Linked DNA regions of Verrucosispora sp. NA02020. The protein of the gene in region 1 interacts with the protein of each later gene in a pairwise test. Links are inferred from orthologs where the notes say so. Each region holds a gene or a part of one and is shown in the gene's direction. Other genes may lie near its edges.

Region 1 (6,979 bases):
GGACGACGTGCGCAAGGGCATGGACTCGGACGTGGCCGACATCTCGCAGGTCAACGCCGGCATGGACCGGGCCGGTCACATGTTGCAGGGCGGTGTGTTCCTGCGCGAGTTCGTCACCGACGACGTCGCCTGGGCGCACATCGACATCGCCGGCCCGTCGTACCACTCGGGCGAGGCGACCGGCTACTGGACCAAGGGCGGCACCGGCGTCCCGGTCCGTACCCTGCTGCACCTGATCGACGACGTCACCGCAAACGGCTGACCTGCTTGTAAGGAAGGGTCCCCTGCTAACGCCTGGTGCATAGCAGGGGACCCTTCCTAACATCCGAACACCCGAGCCGGAGCAGCGCGACGGCCGAGCGCGGGCACGGCGGGGTGCGACGCGCGGTGAGGTCCGGCCGGCGTCCGCGCGGTGGCGAGGTCAGTACTGCTCGGGGCGGCGCTTGCGGCGCTCGTTGTAGTCGCGCATCCGCTGCGGGTAGCCCATCAGGGCGATGTCGTAGACCGGGATGCTGACCCGGTACGCGAAGCGGCGTGCCCCGTCCGGCCCGTCGATGCGGCGCCGGGTCCACTCGCCGTCGTCGGCGATCAGGATGACGGTGGTCTCGGTGACGGTGGTGCGGGGTTCGATGAACGCCTCGACACCCTTGCGGGTCCGGACAAAGTTCTCCAAGTGCTCCAGATCAGCGCGATTGGCCGTACGGTCGGAGTCAACCGCGCGTGCCTGCTTGCGTCGCCGGAACAGTCCCACCGAGCCGTCTCCCCACGCGTCCGTCGTCGAAGGCAGTGCCAAGGGTACGTGGCGACAACGTGTCGTTGGGCACCTCGGTACGCGGCTTCCGCACGGTGGTGACAAGATGGCCGAGGTGGGGTGTGTCCCTGTTACCCCGCCGTGACCCCCGATGCAGCGACGCGACCTGGGAGTTGGACGTGAGCGAGCCGAACGACGCAACCTTCGACATCGTCATCCTCGGAGGTGGCAGTGGCGGCTACGCGACCGCCCTGCGCGCCGCCCAGCTGGGCCTGAACGTCGCGCTGGTCGAGAAGGGCAAGCTGGGCGGGACCTGCCTGCACAACGGCTGCATCCCGACCAAGGCGCTGTTGCACGCGGCCGAGATCGCCGACCAGACCCGCGAGTCGGAGCAGTTCGGCATCAAGGCCGAGCTGGTCGGCATCGACATGGCCGGGGTGAACGCGTACAAGGACGGCGTGATCTCCCGCCTCTACAAGGGTCTGCAGGGCCTGGTCGGCGGCTCCAAGAACATCACCTTCGTGGCCGGGGCCGGCAAGCTGGTCGCCCCGAACGCGGTCGAGGTGGACGGCAAGCGGTACACCGGCCGCAACGTGGTGCTGGCCTCCGGCTCGTACGCCAAGAGCCTGCCGGGCCTGGAGGTCGACGGCGAGCGGGTCATCACCAGCGACCACGCCCTGACCCTGGACCGCGTCCCGAGTTCGGCGATCGTGCTCGGCGGCGGTGTGATCGGCGTCGAGTTCGCCAGCGTGTGGAAGTCCTTCGGGGTGGACGTGACCATCGTCGAGGCGCTGCCCCGCCTGGTCGCCGCCGAGGACGAGGATTCGTCGAAGGCGCTGGAGCGGGCGTTCCGCAAGCGGAAGATCAACTTCAAGGTCGGCAAGCCGTTCGAGAAGGTCGAGAAGACCGACAACGGCGTCAAGCTCACCATCGCCGGTGGCGACACGGTCGAGGCCGAGCTGCTGCTGGTCGCCGTCGGCCGGGGCCCGAACACCGCCGACCTCGGCTACGAGGAGCAGGGCGTCAAGACCGACCGTGGGTACGTCCTGACCGACGAGCGGCTGCGCACCAGCGTGCCGAACGTGTACGCGGTCGGCGACATCGTGCCCGGCCTCCAGCTCGCCCACCGTGGCTTCCAGCAGGGCATCTTCGTCGCCGAGGAGATCGCCGGCCAGAACCCCGCCGTGATCGACGAGGCGGGCATCCCCCGGGTCACCTACTCCGAGCCGGAGCTGGCCTCGGTCGGCCTCACCGAGGCCAAGGCCAAGGAGCAGTACGGCGCCGACAAGATCAAGACGTACAACTACAACCTCGGCGGCAACGGCAAGAGCCAGATCCTCAAGACGGCCGGCTTCGTGAAGCTCGTCCGGGTCGACGACGGCCCGGTGGTCGGCGTGCACATGGTCGGCGCCCGGGTCGGTGAGCTGGTCGGCGAGGCGCAGCTGATCTACAACTGGGAGGCGTACCCGGGCGAGGTGGCCCAGCTGGTGCACGCCCACCCGACGCAGAACGAAGCCCTGGGCGAGGCGCACCTGGCCCTCGCCGGCAAGCCGCTGCACGCGCACGCCTGACCACGACAACCCGCGGCGTCCGGCGACGGGCGATGATCCCCCCACCAGGGAAATGAAGGAGTCTGGAGAACATGCCGGTATCGGTCACCATGCCCCGGCTCGGCGAGAGCGTCACCGAGGGCACCGTCACGCGCTGGCTCAAGCAGGAGGGTGAGACCGTCGAGGTCGACGAGCCCCTGCTCGAGGTTTCCACCGACAAGGTCGACACCGAGATCCCGTCGCCCGCGGCCGGCGTGCTGACCCGGATCGTGGTGGGCGAGGACGAGACGGCCGAGGTCGGCAGCGAGCTGGCGGTCATCTCCGGCGAGGGCGAGTCGACCGGCGGTGAGGCCGCTCCGAAGCAGGAGGAGGAGGCCCCCGCCGAGCAGGCCGCCGAGGCTGCCGAGGAGCCGCAGGCCGAGGCGGAGCAGTCGGCCGTCGAGGAGCCGGCCGAGCAGCCGGCCCAGGCTTCCGCGCCGTCGGGCGAGGGCACCCCGGTCCAGATGCCGGCCCTCGGCGAGAGCGTCACCGAGGGTACGGTCACCCGCTGGCTCAAGCAGGTCGGCGAGACCGTCGAGGTCGACGAGCCGCTGCTGGAGGTCTCCACCGACAAGGTCGACACCGAGATCCCCTCCCCGGTCGCCGGCACCGTCCTGGAGATCAAGGTCGCCGAGGACGAGACCGCCGAGGTGGGCGCCACGCTGGCCGTCGTCGGTGCGGCCGGTGCCGCACCGGCCGAGGCCAAGCCCGAGCCGACGCCGGAGCCCAAGGCGGAGCCGAAGGCCGAGGCCACGCCCGAGCCGAAGCAGGAGGTCTCCGAGCCGACGCCGGGTGCCTCGTACAACGAGCCCGCACCCGAGGCCGAGAAGGCCCCGGAGCCGGCCAAGGCCGAGCAGGCCGCCCAGCCGGCCGCTCCCGCCCCGCAGCGCGCGGCGGCACCGTCGAACGGCGGTGAGCAGTCGGCCGGGTACGTGACGCCGCTGGTCCGCAAGCTGGCCGGCGAGCACGGTGTCGACCTCGCCTCCCTCAACGGCACCGGGGTCGGCGGGCGGATCCGCAAGCAGGACGTGCTGGACGCGGCCGAGAAGGCCAAGGCCGCCCAGGCCGCGCCCGCCGCGGCACCGCAGGCCGCCGCCACGACCCCGACCAAGCCGGCCGCCAAGCCGCAGCCGAGCGCCAAGCGCGGCACCACCGAGAAGCTGCCCCGGATCCGTTCGGCGATCGCCAAGCGGATGCAGCAGTCGCTGCACGAGATGGCGCAGCTCACCACCGTGATCGAGGTGGACGTCACCAAGATCGCCAAGCTGCGGGCGCAGGCCAAGGAGTCGTTCCTGGCCCGGCACGGCGTCAAGCTGTCGTTCCTGCCGTTCTTCGCCCTCGCCGCGATCGAGGCGCTCCAGACGTACCCGATCGTCAACGCCCGGATGGACCTCGACGGCGGGACGATCACGTACCCGGACGCCGAGAACCTCGGCATCGCCGTGGACACCGAGCGGGGCCTGCTGGTGCCGGTCATCCACAACGCCGGTGACCTCAACCTGGGCGGCATCGCCAAGCGGGTGGCCGACCTGGCCGAGCGCACCCGGACCAACAAGATCAGCCCGGACGAGATCGCCGGTGCGACGTTCACGCTGACCAACACCGGCAGCCGGGGCGCCCTCTTCGACACCCCGATCGTGCCGTCGCCGCAGTCGGCGATGCTCGGCACGGGTGCCGTCGTCAAGCGCCCGGTCGTGGTCAACGACGCGGAGCTGGGCGAGGTCGTCGCGGTCCGGTCGATGATCTACCTGGCCCTCTCCTACGACCACCGACTGATCGACGGTGCCGACGCGGCCCGTTTCCTGGTCGCGGTCAAGGAGCGGCTGGAGGCCGGCAACTTCGAGGCCGAGCTGGGCCTCTGACCGCCGTCAGCAGCACGAGAGGGCGCCCCGGTCAGGTGACCGGGGCGCCCTCGTCCGTCGGTGCGGCCGACCGGGTCGCCACCGGCACCTGCCGGCACCCCGACCTGCGACACCGGCCGGCTCAACCGGCCAGGGTCTGCTCGCTGACCTGCCAGAGCCGCTGGGCGGCCTCCGGGTCGACGGCGTACGCGGCGACGCCGGTCCGGGTGCCGGGCTCGTGCGGCCCGGCCTGCTGGCAGTCCTCGAAGTAGCGCCCGCCCACACCGTCGAGCAGCGGCGAGGTGGCCACCAGCACGGATGTGGCGGCCCCCTGCTCGGGCGTCTTCCAGGGCGCGGCCGGGCCGCTGGAGGCGCGCAGCCGGGCCAGCTCCTCCTCGTCCACGTACCGCTGGAGGTTGGTCCGGATCCCTCCGGGGTGCAGCGCGTTGGACAGGATGCCGTCGTCGGCCCAGCGGCGGCTCGCCTCCACGGCGAAGAGGACGTTCGCGGTCTTGGACTGCCCGTACGCGGTCCACGGCTCGTACGCGCGCTTCGCGAAGTGGATGTCGTCGAAGTCGACGGGTGAGCGCAGGTGGGCCGCCGAGCTGACCGAGACGACGCGGGCGCCCCCGGCTGCGGCAAGGGCCGGACGCAGCCCGGTGGCCAGCGCGAAGTGGCCGAGGTGGTTGGTGGCGAACTGCATCTCCCAGCCCTGCGGCGTCCGCATCTCGGGCGAGGCCATCATGCCGGCGTTGTTGACCAGGATGTGCAGGGGTCCGTCCCAGTTCGCCACGAAGGCGGCGACCGAGGCCGGGTCGGCCAGGTCGAGCGCGGCCACCGTGATCCGGTCGTTGCCGGTGGTACGGGTGATCTCCTCGGCCGCGCGGTGGCCCTGGTCGGGCTGGCGTACGGCCAGGGTGACGTCGGCTCCGGCGGCGGCGAGCGCACGGGCGGTCTCGACCCCGATGCCCGATCCGCCGCCGGTGACGACGGCCCGGCGACCGGTGAGGTCGATGCCCGCGACGACCTCCAGCGCGGTGGACTCGGCGGTGAACGGGGTGCTGACAGGCGTACCGATGGCCATGATCCATCCTTGTCGACAGAGGCGCGGCGGGTGTGGACCGCCGCTACGATGAGAAGCGGAGGCTCCTCCGTTACCACCACACTAACCGGAGGCTCCTCCGCTTGCCACCCGGGTTCCGGCCCAGTTCAGGAGGAGACGTGCCGCAGACCGGTCCCCGACCGCTCCGCGCCGACGCCCAGCGCAACCGCGAACGGCTGCTGGACGCGGCCGTCCGGGCGTTTTCCCAGGCAGGCCCGGAGGTAACCCTCGACTCGATCGCCAAGGACGCCGGGGTCGGCATCGGCACCCTCTATCGCCACTTCCCCACCCGGGAGTCGCTCGTCGAGGCGGCCTACCGCAACGAGCTGGCGAAACTCTGCGACGCCGCGGCCGAACTCCGCGACCGCCTCCCACCGGTCGAGGCGATCCGGGAGTGGATGGACCGGTTCATCGACTACCTCACCACCAAACGGGAGATGGCCGACGCGCTCCGGCTGGTGATCGCCGCCGGCGCCAACCCGTACGCCCAGAGCCGCGACCGCCTCCTCGGCGCGATCGGCCTGCTGCTCGACGCGGGCGCGGCAGCCGGGACCGTACGCGCCGACGTCGACCCCGCCGACGTACTGGTCGGACTCAGCGGCGTCAGTCTCGCCTCAGGCGGCCGAGACCAGCGCGACCAGGCACGACGGCTGCTGGACCTGCTGATGGACGGGCTGCGTTACCGCCCGGGGGGCTGATCCGAAACGCACCCGGGCGACCGGCGCCGCTGCCACACTCAGGCCGTGGACGAGCGGCGCCGACGGCACCGGCTGGGACCGGCGGTCGGGATCGCACCGGGCGCCCGGGTCGACAAGTTCGAGGTCTTCTTCGACCTGGTCTTCGTCTTCTCCTTCTTCAACATCGCCCGGGCCACCGCCGCGAACATCACCGACCGGCAACTGCTGCACGCCCTGCTGGTCCTCGCCGTGCTGTGGTGGTGCTGGGTGGTGCACACGGTGGTGGCCACCCGGGTACGCATCGGCGAGGGCTTCGTACCCGTCCTGATGGTCGCCGGGATGGCCGCGCTGTTCTGCTTCGCGCTCGCGCTGCCCCAGGCGTTCATGGGCGGCGGCGGCACCGAGGCCGGGCCGGTCGTGGTGGCGGTCAGCTACGTGGTCATCCGGGCCGTACACCTGGCGCTGTTCCTGCACGCCGTCCGCGACGACCCGGTGGAACGCCGCCAACTGCTCCGGTACGCCCCCGAGCTGACCCTGAGCACCGCGCTGCTGCTCGTCGCCGCCCTGCTCCCCGGTCACCTGCCCGACGACGACATGGCGGCGCTGGTCCGGGACGGCCTGTGGATCAGCGTCGTGCTGCTCCAGTACGGCACCGGGCTGCTGGCCCGCACCTGGGGCTGGGGAGTGACGTCGGCCGAGCACTGGACCGAACGGTACGACCTGATCCTGATCATCGCGCTCGGCGAGTCGGTGATCTCCATCGGCCTGGGCAGCAACCTGCTCGGCCAGGCACCCACCCTGCCGGGGGTGACCGCCGCCGTGTTCGGCATCGTCTTCAGCGCGGCCATGTGGTGGATCCACTACGACGTGATCGGTCCGGCCGCGCGGATCGCGCTGCACGCCAGCCAGGGCCGCCCCCGGGTGCTGATGGCCCGCGACGCGTACGCCTATCTCTATCTGCCGATGATCGTCGGCATCCTGCTGTTCGCCCTCGGCGCCGAGGGCATCGTGCACGACAT
Region 2 (7,155 bases), 650 kb from region 1 along the record:
CTTCCAGGACGCGCTCTCCGCGCTGAACCCGGTCTTCACGGTCGGGTTCCAGCTCGGCGAGCTGTTCCGCAAGCACCGGGGCATGTCCCGCAAGGATGCCAAGGCCCGAGCCGTCGAACTGCTCGACCTGGTCAAGATCCCGGCGGCCCAGCAGCGGGTGAACGACTACCCGCACCAGTTCTCCGGCGGTATGCGCCAGCGCGTCATGATCGCCATGGCGCTGGCACTCGACCCCGAGGTGCTGATCGCGGACGAGCCGACCACCGCCCTGGACGTGACCGTGCAGGCCCAGATCATGGCCCTGCTCGCCGAGCTCCAGCGGGAACGGAACATGGCGTTGGTGCTGATCACCCACGACATGGGTGTGGTGGCCGACGTGGCGGATCGGATCTCCGTCATGTACGCCGGTCGGGTCATCGAGGAAGCCGGCGTGAACGACATCTACGCCACCCCGGCCCACCCGTACACGAAGGGTCTGCTGGAGTCGATCCCGCGGCTGGACCTCAAGGGCCAGGAGCTCAGCGCCATCAAGGGCCTGCCCCCGGCGCTGACCAACATCCCTCGTGGATGCGCCTTCAACCCCCGGTGCCGGTACACCCAGGACGTCTGCAAGCAGGACCCGGCGCCGCCGCTGTACCAGGTGTCGCCGAGCCGGACGGCTGCCTGCCACTTCTGGAAGGAGGTCAAGGGCGATGAGTGACGTGGTGTTGGAGACCCGTGACCTGGTCAAGCACTTCCCGCTGACCCGGGGCATCGTCTTCAAGAAGCAGGTCGGGGCGGTCCGCGCGGTCGACGGGATCAACCTGGAGCTGCGGCGCGGCGAGACCCTCGGCATCGTGGGCGAGTCCGGTTGCGGCAAGTCGACGTTGGCCCGGCTGCTCGTGGGTCTGGAGACGCCGACCTCCGGTGACCTGTTCGTGCAGGGCAAGAACATGGCCAAGGTCGGCTCCGAGGAACGGCGTCGGGGTCGGCGGAACATCCAGCTGGTGATGCAGGACCCGTACACCTCGCTGAACCCGCGAATGACCGTCGGCGACATCATCGGCGAGCCGTTCGAGGTGCACCCGGACGTGGTGCCGAAGGGCCAGCGTCGGCCCAAGGTGCAGGAGCTGCTGGAGCTGGTCGGCCTGAACCCCGACCACATCAACCGCTACCCGCACCAGTTCTCCGGCGGCCAGCGGCAGCGCATCGGGATCGCCCGTGCGCTGGCGCTCAACCCGGAGATCATCCTCTGCGACGAGCCGGTCTCGGCGCTGGACGTCTCCATCCAGGCTCAGGTGATCAACCTGCTGGAGAAGCTCCAGAACGAGCTGGGTCTGTCGTACATCTTCATCGCGCACGACCTGTCCGTGGTGCGGCACATCGCCGACCGGGTCGCGGTGATGTACCTCGGCAAGATCGTCGAGATCGGCACCGAGGACGAGATCTACGAGTCGCCCACGCATCCGTACACCCAGGCGCTGCTGTCGGCGGTGCCGGTGCCGGACCCGACGTTGCGTGGGCACCGTGACCAGATCGTCCTGACCGGCGACGTGCCGTCGCCGGCCAACCCGCCGTCCGGCTGCAGGTTCCGTACCCGCTGCTGGAAGGCGCAGGACGTCTGTGCGGAAGAGGAGCCGCTGCTGCAGGTCAGGGACAAGTCCGGCCACCCGAGCGCCTGCCACTTCGCCGAGGTACGCGACGTGGTGCACGCGACGGAGTAGCCACACAGACGCCGTCGTGGCCGGTCATCCAAACCGGGAGCGGCGGTGAAGGTAGTGCCTCCTCAGTGATTCGGGGCGTCGGCCGTCACCAGCGGCCGGCGCCCCGGTCCGCGTTCGGACCACCGTGCCCGGACTGCGTGTCCGGGCCGCCACGGTCGGCCCGGCGCCTGCTCATGGGGACGGTCGAACCCTGACGCGCCTCGCCGACGGACCCGCTCGGTCACAGTGGGCCGCGACCGGCCCGCAGCAGCAGCAGCGCCAACTGGGTGCCGTCGGCACCGAGAGCGACCCGGAAGCGCTCCAGGATCTCCTGCTCGCGGGAGAGCACCAGCCGGGTGCCGCCGGAGGCCATCCGGGTCGCGCCGACCTCGCGGGACAGGGCGGCCCGTTCCTGCCACAGCTCGACGATCGTGCGGTCGATCTCGTCGATCCGTACCCGGATCTCGGCGATGCGGGCGGCGGCGCCCGGTTCCGCGGTCCCGGTCTTCGGGGTGTCCAGGCCGGGGCTGGTGCCGCCCTCCGCGCCGGTGCCGTTCGGGGTCGTGCCGGACTCGCCTGGGACGCCGTTCTGCTCCATCACGTCTGTCATCTTCGGGTACCTCTCACGGTGTGGTGCCCGGTGCCCGGATCCCGGGACGACAAAAGCCCCGGACTCCGAGAGCCCGGGGCTTTTCGTAGGTCTTGTCGATCAGGCGCGACCTACGGCTGCCGGACTCCCGGGGCCGTAGTAAAAGTAGAAGCGCTGGTCGAACACGCCGTCGAGTATGCCGCCGCAGCCGCCGCCGCGCAAGGAAACCGGTAAGGAAGGGACCCTTCCTATACACGAGGCGTGAGTAGGGGGCCCTTCCTTACACCGGGGGCGGCGCGGGGCGGGGATGTCGGGGCGGCGGCATAGACTCGCCCTGCGATGCATCCTCTCTTCGACATCCCCGCGTCCCCGTCCGCGCCCGAGCCCGACCGGGCGTTGCCGCCGCGTCGGCCGGCTCCCGGCCGCCTCGACCCCGCCGATCTGGTGGAGGGCCTCAACGGCCCCCAGCGGGACGCGGTCACCCACGCCGGTTCACCGCTGTTGATCGTCGCCGGTGCCGGTTCCGGCAAGACCCGGGTTCTGACCCACCGGATCGCATACCTGCTCGCCGCGCGGGACGTGCATCCCGGAGAGATCATTGCGATCACCTTCACCAACAAGGCCGCCGGTGAGATGAAGGAGCGGGTGACCGCCCTGGTCGGTCCGCGCGCCCGGATGATGTGGGTGTCCACGTTCCACTCCGCCTGCGTCCGGATCCTGCGTGCCGAGCACGCGCACGCCGGGCTCAAGTCCACCTTCTCGATCTACGACGCCGACGACTCCCGCCGGTTGATGCAGATGGTCACCCGCGAGCTCGACCTGGACCCGAAGCGCTATCCGGCGCGGGGTCTGGCGGCCCAGGTCTCCAACCTCAAGAACGAGCTGGTCGACCCGGAGACCTTCGCGGGCCGGGCGTCGGGGCCGAACGAACGGGCGCTGGCCGAGGCGTACACGCTGTACCAGCGACGGCTGCGAGAGGCGCACGCGCTCGACTTCGACGACCTGATCATGACCACGGTGCACCTGCTCCAGTCGCACCCGCACGTGGCCGAGACCTACCGCCGTCGGTTCCGCCACGTGCTGGTCGACGAGTACCAGGACACCAACCACGCGCAGTACGTGCTGATCAAGGAACTGGTCGCCGGCACCGAAGGGCTGGCTCCGGCGGAGCTGTGCGTGGTCGGTGACGCGGACCAGTCGATCTACGCCTTCCGGGGCGCGACGATCCGCAACATCCTGGAGTTCGAACGCGACTTCGGTGACGCCCGCACCATCCTGCTGGAGCAGAACTACCGCTCCACCCAGACCATCCTGAACGCGGCCAACGCGGTGATCGACCGCAACACCTCCCGCAAGCCGAAGCGGCTGTGGAGCGATGCCGGGGCGGGCGAGCAGATCGTCGGGTACGTCGCCGACACCGAGCACGCCGAGGCGGACTGGGTGGGTCGGGAGATCGACCGGCTGGTCGACGCCGACGAGGCCAGGCCGGGCGACGTGGCGGTCTTCTACCGCACCAACGCGCAGTCCCGCGTCTTCGAGGAGGTGTTCATCCGGGTCGGCCTGCCGTACAAGGTCGTCGGCGGGGTGCGCTTCTACGAGCGCAAGGAGGTCCGCGACGCGCTCGCCTACCTGCGCGCGGTGGTCAACGACGACGACACGGTGAGTCTGCGCCGGATCCTGAACACGCCCCGGCGGGGCATCGGTGACCGGGCCGAGGCGTGCGTGGAGGCACTGTCCAGCCGGGACCGCATCTCGTTCGGTGCGGCGCTGCGTCGGGCCAAGGACGCGCCGGGCATCTCCACCCGCGCCGCCAACGGCATCGCCGACTTCGTGGCACTGCTCGACTCCGCCCGGGAGGTGGCTGTTGACGGCACCCCGGAGGAGGTGCTGGAGGCGGTGCTGACCCGCTCGGGCTACCTGAGCGAGCTGGAGGAGAGCCTGGACCCGCAGGACGCGGGCCGGGTGGACAACCTCCAGGAGCTCGTCAGCGTCGCCCGGGAGTACACCGAACGGATCGAGGCGACCGGCGCGGAGGGGGAGCGGGCCACGCTGGCCGGCTTCCTGGAGCAGGTGGCCCTGGTGGCCGACGCCGACCAGATCCCTTCGGACGATCCCGAGCACCAGGGCGTGGTCACGCTGATGACCCTGCACACCGCCAAGGGGCTGGAGTTCCCGGTGGTCTTCCTGACCGGCCTGGAGGACGGTGTCTTCCCGCACCTGCGCTCGCTGGGCGACACCCGTGAGCTGGAGGAGGAGCGGCGGCTGGCGTACGTGGGCATCACCCGCGCCCGGCAGCGCCTCTTCCTGTCCCGGGCGGTGACCCGGTCGGCGTGGGGGCAGCCGGCGTACAACCCGCCGTCGCGGTTCCTGGAGGAGTTGCCGACCGAGTTGGTCCGTTGGGAACGCACGGAGGGGTCGTACACCTCCTGGGGTGGCGGTGGCGGCGGCGTGGGTGGTCGCGCGGACCGGGTGGGCGGCGGCTTCACCGGGGGTACGCCCCGCGCGGTCCAGCTGGCCCGCAAGCTCGGCGTGGACGGCAGCCGGCTGGCCACCGCGAGCGAGCTGCCCCAGGGCCCCAAGGTCTCCGCCGGGGACCGGGTCAACCACCAGCGGTACGGACTCGGCCGGGTGGTGACCGTGGAGGGCCATGGTCCGGGTGCCCGCGCGCAGATCGACTTTGGCGACCAGACGTTGTGGCTGGTGCTGCGGCACGCCCCGATCGAGAAGATCTGACGGACCGGTGCACCGGCCCGGGTGGGACCGGTGCACCGGGCGATCAGGTCAGCACGCCACGTCGATGCCGCGGGCGCGCAGGAACGGCGCCGGGTCGATCTGGTTCCACATCTGACCCTGGTGTACCTCGAAGTGCAGGTGCGGCCCGGTGGAGTCGCCGGTGGAGCCCTCCAGTCCGATGGTCTGGCCGGTGCTGACCTTCGCACCCACGTTCACCCGGGTGGTGCTCAGGTGGGCGTAGTGGGTGAGGTAGCCGTTGCCGTGGTCGATGACGACCGAGATGCCGTACCCGTCACCGACGTCGCCGGCCTTCGTGACGGTGCCCTTGGAGGCGGCCCGCACCGGTGTGCCGGCGGGCAGTGCGAAGTCGATGCCGGCGTGCAGTGTGCCCCACCGGGGGCCGTAGCACGAGGTGACGGCGGCGCCGGCCATCGGGATGACCCAGTCGGGCTTCGACGCGGTGCTCGTGGTGGTCTTCGGAGCGGCCTTGCTGGCCCTGGTCGCCGTCGGGCGGGGTTTCGCGGTCGGGCTCGCGCTGGGTGTCCTGGTCGGGCTCGCCGTCGGGGTCGGTGTCGGGCTCTCCGGCGTGGCCGGGGCGACCGACTCGCGGGCCGAGCGGTCGGCGCGGTCGGCGGCCTCCGCGCGGGCGGCGGCTTCGGCGCGGGCCTGCGCGTCGAGTGAGACGGGGCTCGGGGTGGGGCTGTCGTCGAGATTGGTCACGACGACACCACCGAGTCCGAGTCCCAGCACGGCGACCGCGCCGACGGCCAGCCGACGGCCGCGCCGGCCGATCCGGCGGCGGTGCCGGGCGGGAGCGTGGGAGAGCGTGCGGTTCGGGGTGGAGCTGTCGTCCTGCACGGAGCGGACCTCACTGGATCGAGGGGTACGTGACCTGGAAATCCTGGTGTCGGTCGGGTGCGTGTCGGGTACCGGGGTTCGGCGGGTGGATGGTGGCGGCGGGACGGCCGCCCGGTTCTGTCCCCGGTTGCCACCGGATGACCGGGTCGGTGCGTCGGCTGTGGTGTGCGCTCCGCCACAAAGCAGCCTGTGGCCTGGGACACTTTGCGTTCGGGCCGCGCACGCAAAACCGCCCGGATCGATCGATCCGGGCGGTCAACGGGTGCAACGGGGTGTCAGGACTCCGTTACCTCGCTGTAGATTGCCTCGACTTGCAGCTTGATGTCCACTCCGCGCTCCTGGAGCCAGGGCACCGGGTCGAGCGGCTTGCCCTTGACATGGATCTCCAGGTGCAGGTGGACCCCGTAGGAGTGGCCGGTGTTGCCCACCAGGCCGAGCTGGTCGCCGGCCTTGACCTGCTGGCCTTCCCGGACGCTCAACGCCGAGGAGTGGCCGTAGATCGCCTCGCTGCCGTCCGGGTGCTGGACGATCACGGCGTTGCCGTACCCGCCGAACCAGCCGGCCTTGGTGACGGTGCCCTCGTGGATCGAGACGTACGGGGTGCCCTCCGGTGCGACCAGGTCGATGCCGGTGTGCAGCTTGCCCCAGCGCATGCCGTAGGGGGAGTTGAAGTCGTAGCCCTGCAGCGGCAGCAGCCAGACGCCGGAGTCCTCGACGCTCTCCGGGGCGCTGCGGCCGTCCCGGGAGGGCCGCTCGGCGGCGTCGGCGCGCTCGGCAGCTCCCTGGCTGCTGACGGCGGCCTGCTTCAGCTCGTCGAGCACCGACTGTTCGACGCTCTTGGCGTCCGGCAGTGCGCCGGCGCCCAGTGCCACCACGCCGGCACCGACGAAGGCGGTGGTGACGACTGCGGCGTAACGGCTACGTGGGGGGGTGGGTACGCGGCGGCGACCGCGATATCGATCGGGCTCAGACGACAGGCGCTGGCGCACGCACACCCTCCGTTGTCGGGGTTCCGAAGCGTTCGGCCGCCGTCCGGATCAGTGATCCGTCCGTCGGCTGGTCGCGTCGTCACCCGTCCGCAAACCTGATGACAACCGTGGACACGGTAGCCAACCGTCAGTCGCCCCACAAGCCGGAGCGCCGAACTCGTTGCACCTTTCTGTCCCTTTCCGTCCATTAATGTCATGGCTCGCGGCACTAGTGGGCTGCCCTCGTTATCGTCCGTTCGTCGCAGACCGTGACCGATCGGCGGAGTCGTCCTCCTTGACCCGAGCCGCGTCGGTCGTGCCTGTG

What was found.
Region 2: the proteins of lpdA (region 1) and pcrA interact in binary tests that used the Escherichia coli proteins (3 or more experiments, as listed by UniProt). The link is inferred for Verrucosispora sp. NA02020 from one-to-one orthologs.

Annotation. Positions count from the first base shown.
Region 1 is NZ_CP054923.1:5,599,669-5,606,647, forward strand. What follows is about bases 150-3,126. They hold lpdA (dihydrolipoyl dehydrogenase), read left to right. Parts: upstream 150-930; coding sequence 931-2,322; downstream 2,323-3,126. Other genes in these bases: HUT12_RS24865 (leucyl aminopeptidase), read left to right, coding at 150-262; HUT12_RS24870 (hypothetical protein), read right to left, coding at 422-751; sucB (2-oxoglutarate dehydrogenase, E2 component, dihydrolipoamide succinyltransferase), read left to right, coding at 2,394-3,126. In the rest of the region: more of HUT12_RS24865, read left to right, coding at 1-149; more of sucB, read left to right, coding at 3,127-4,202; HUT12_RS24885 (SDR family NAD(P)-dependent oxidoreductase), read right to left, coding at 4,324-5,265; HUT12_RS24890 (TetR/AcrR family transcriptional regulator), read left to right, coding at 5,403-5,981; HUT12_RS24895 (low temperature requirement protein A), read left to right, coding at 6,027-6,979. UniProt on the Escherichia coli protein: Lipoamide dehydrogenase is a component of the glycine cleavage system as well as of the alpha-ketoacid dehydrogenase complexes.
Region 2 is NZ_CP054923.1:6,244,120-6,251,274, reverse strand. The notes cover bases 2,253-5,307. They hold pcrA (DNA helicase PcrA), read left to right. Parts: upstream 2,253-2,610; coding sequence 2,611-5,004; downstream 5,005-5,307. Other genes in these bases: HUT12_RS27840 (M23 family metallopeptidase), read right to left, coding at 5,053-5,307; HUT12_RS27850 (chorismate mutase), read right to left, coding at 2,253-2,292. In the rest of the region: HUT12_RS27860 (ABC transporter ATP-binding protein), read left to right, coding at 1-700; HUT12_RS27855 (ABC transporter ATP-binding protein), read left to right, coding at 693-1,703; more of HUT12_RS27850, read right to left, coding at 1,924-2,252; more of HUT12_RS27840, read right to left, coding at 5,308-5,862; HUT12_RS27835 (M23 family metallopeptidase), read right to left, coding at 6,138-6,851. UniProt on the Escherichia coli protein: A helicase with DNA-dependent ATPase activity. Unwinds DNA duplexes with 3'-5' polarity. Translocates on single-stranded DNA with 3'-5' polarity. Initiates unwinding more efficiently from a nicked substrate than double-stranded DNA.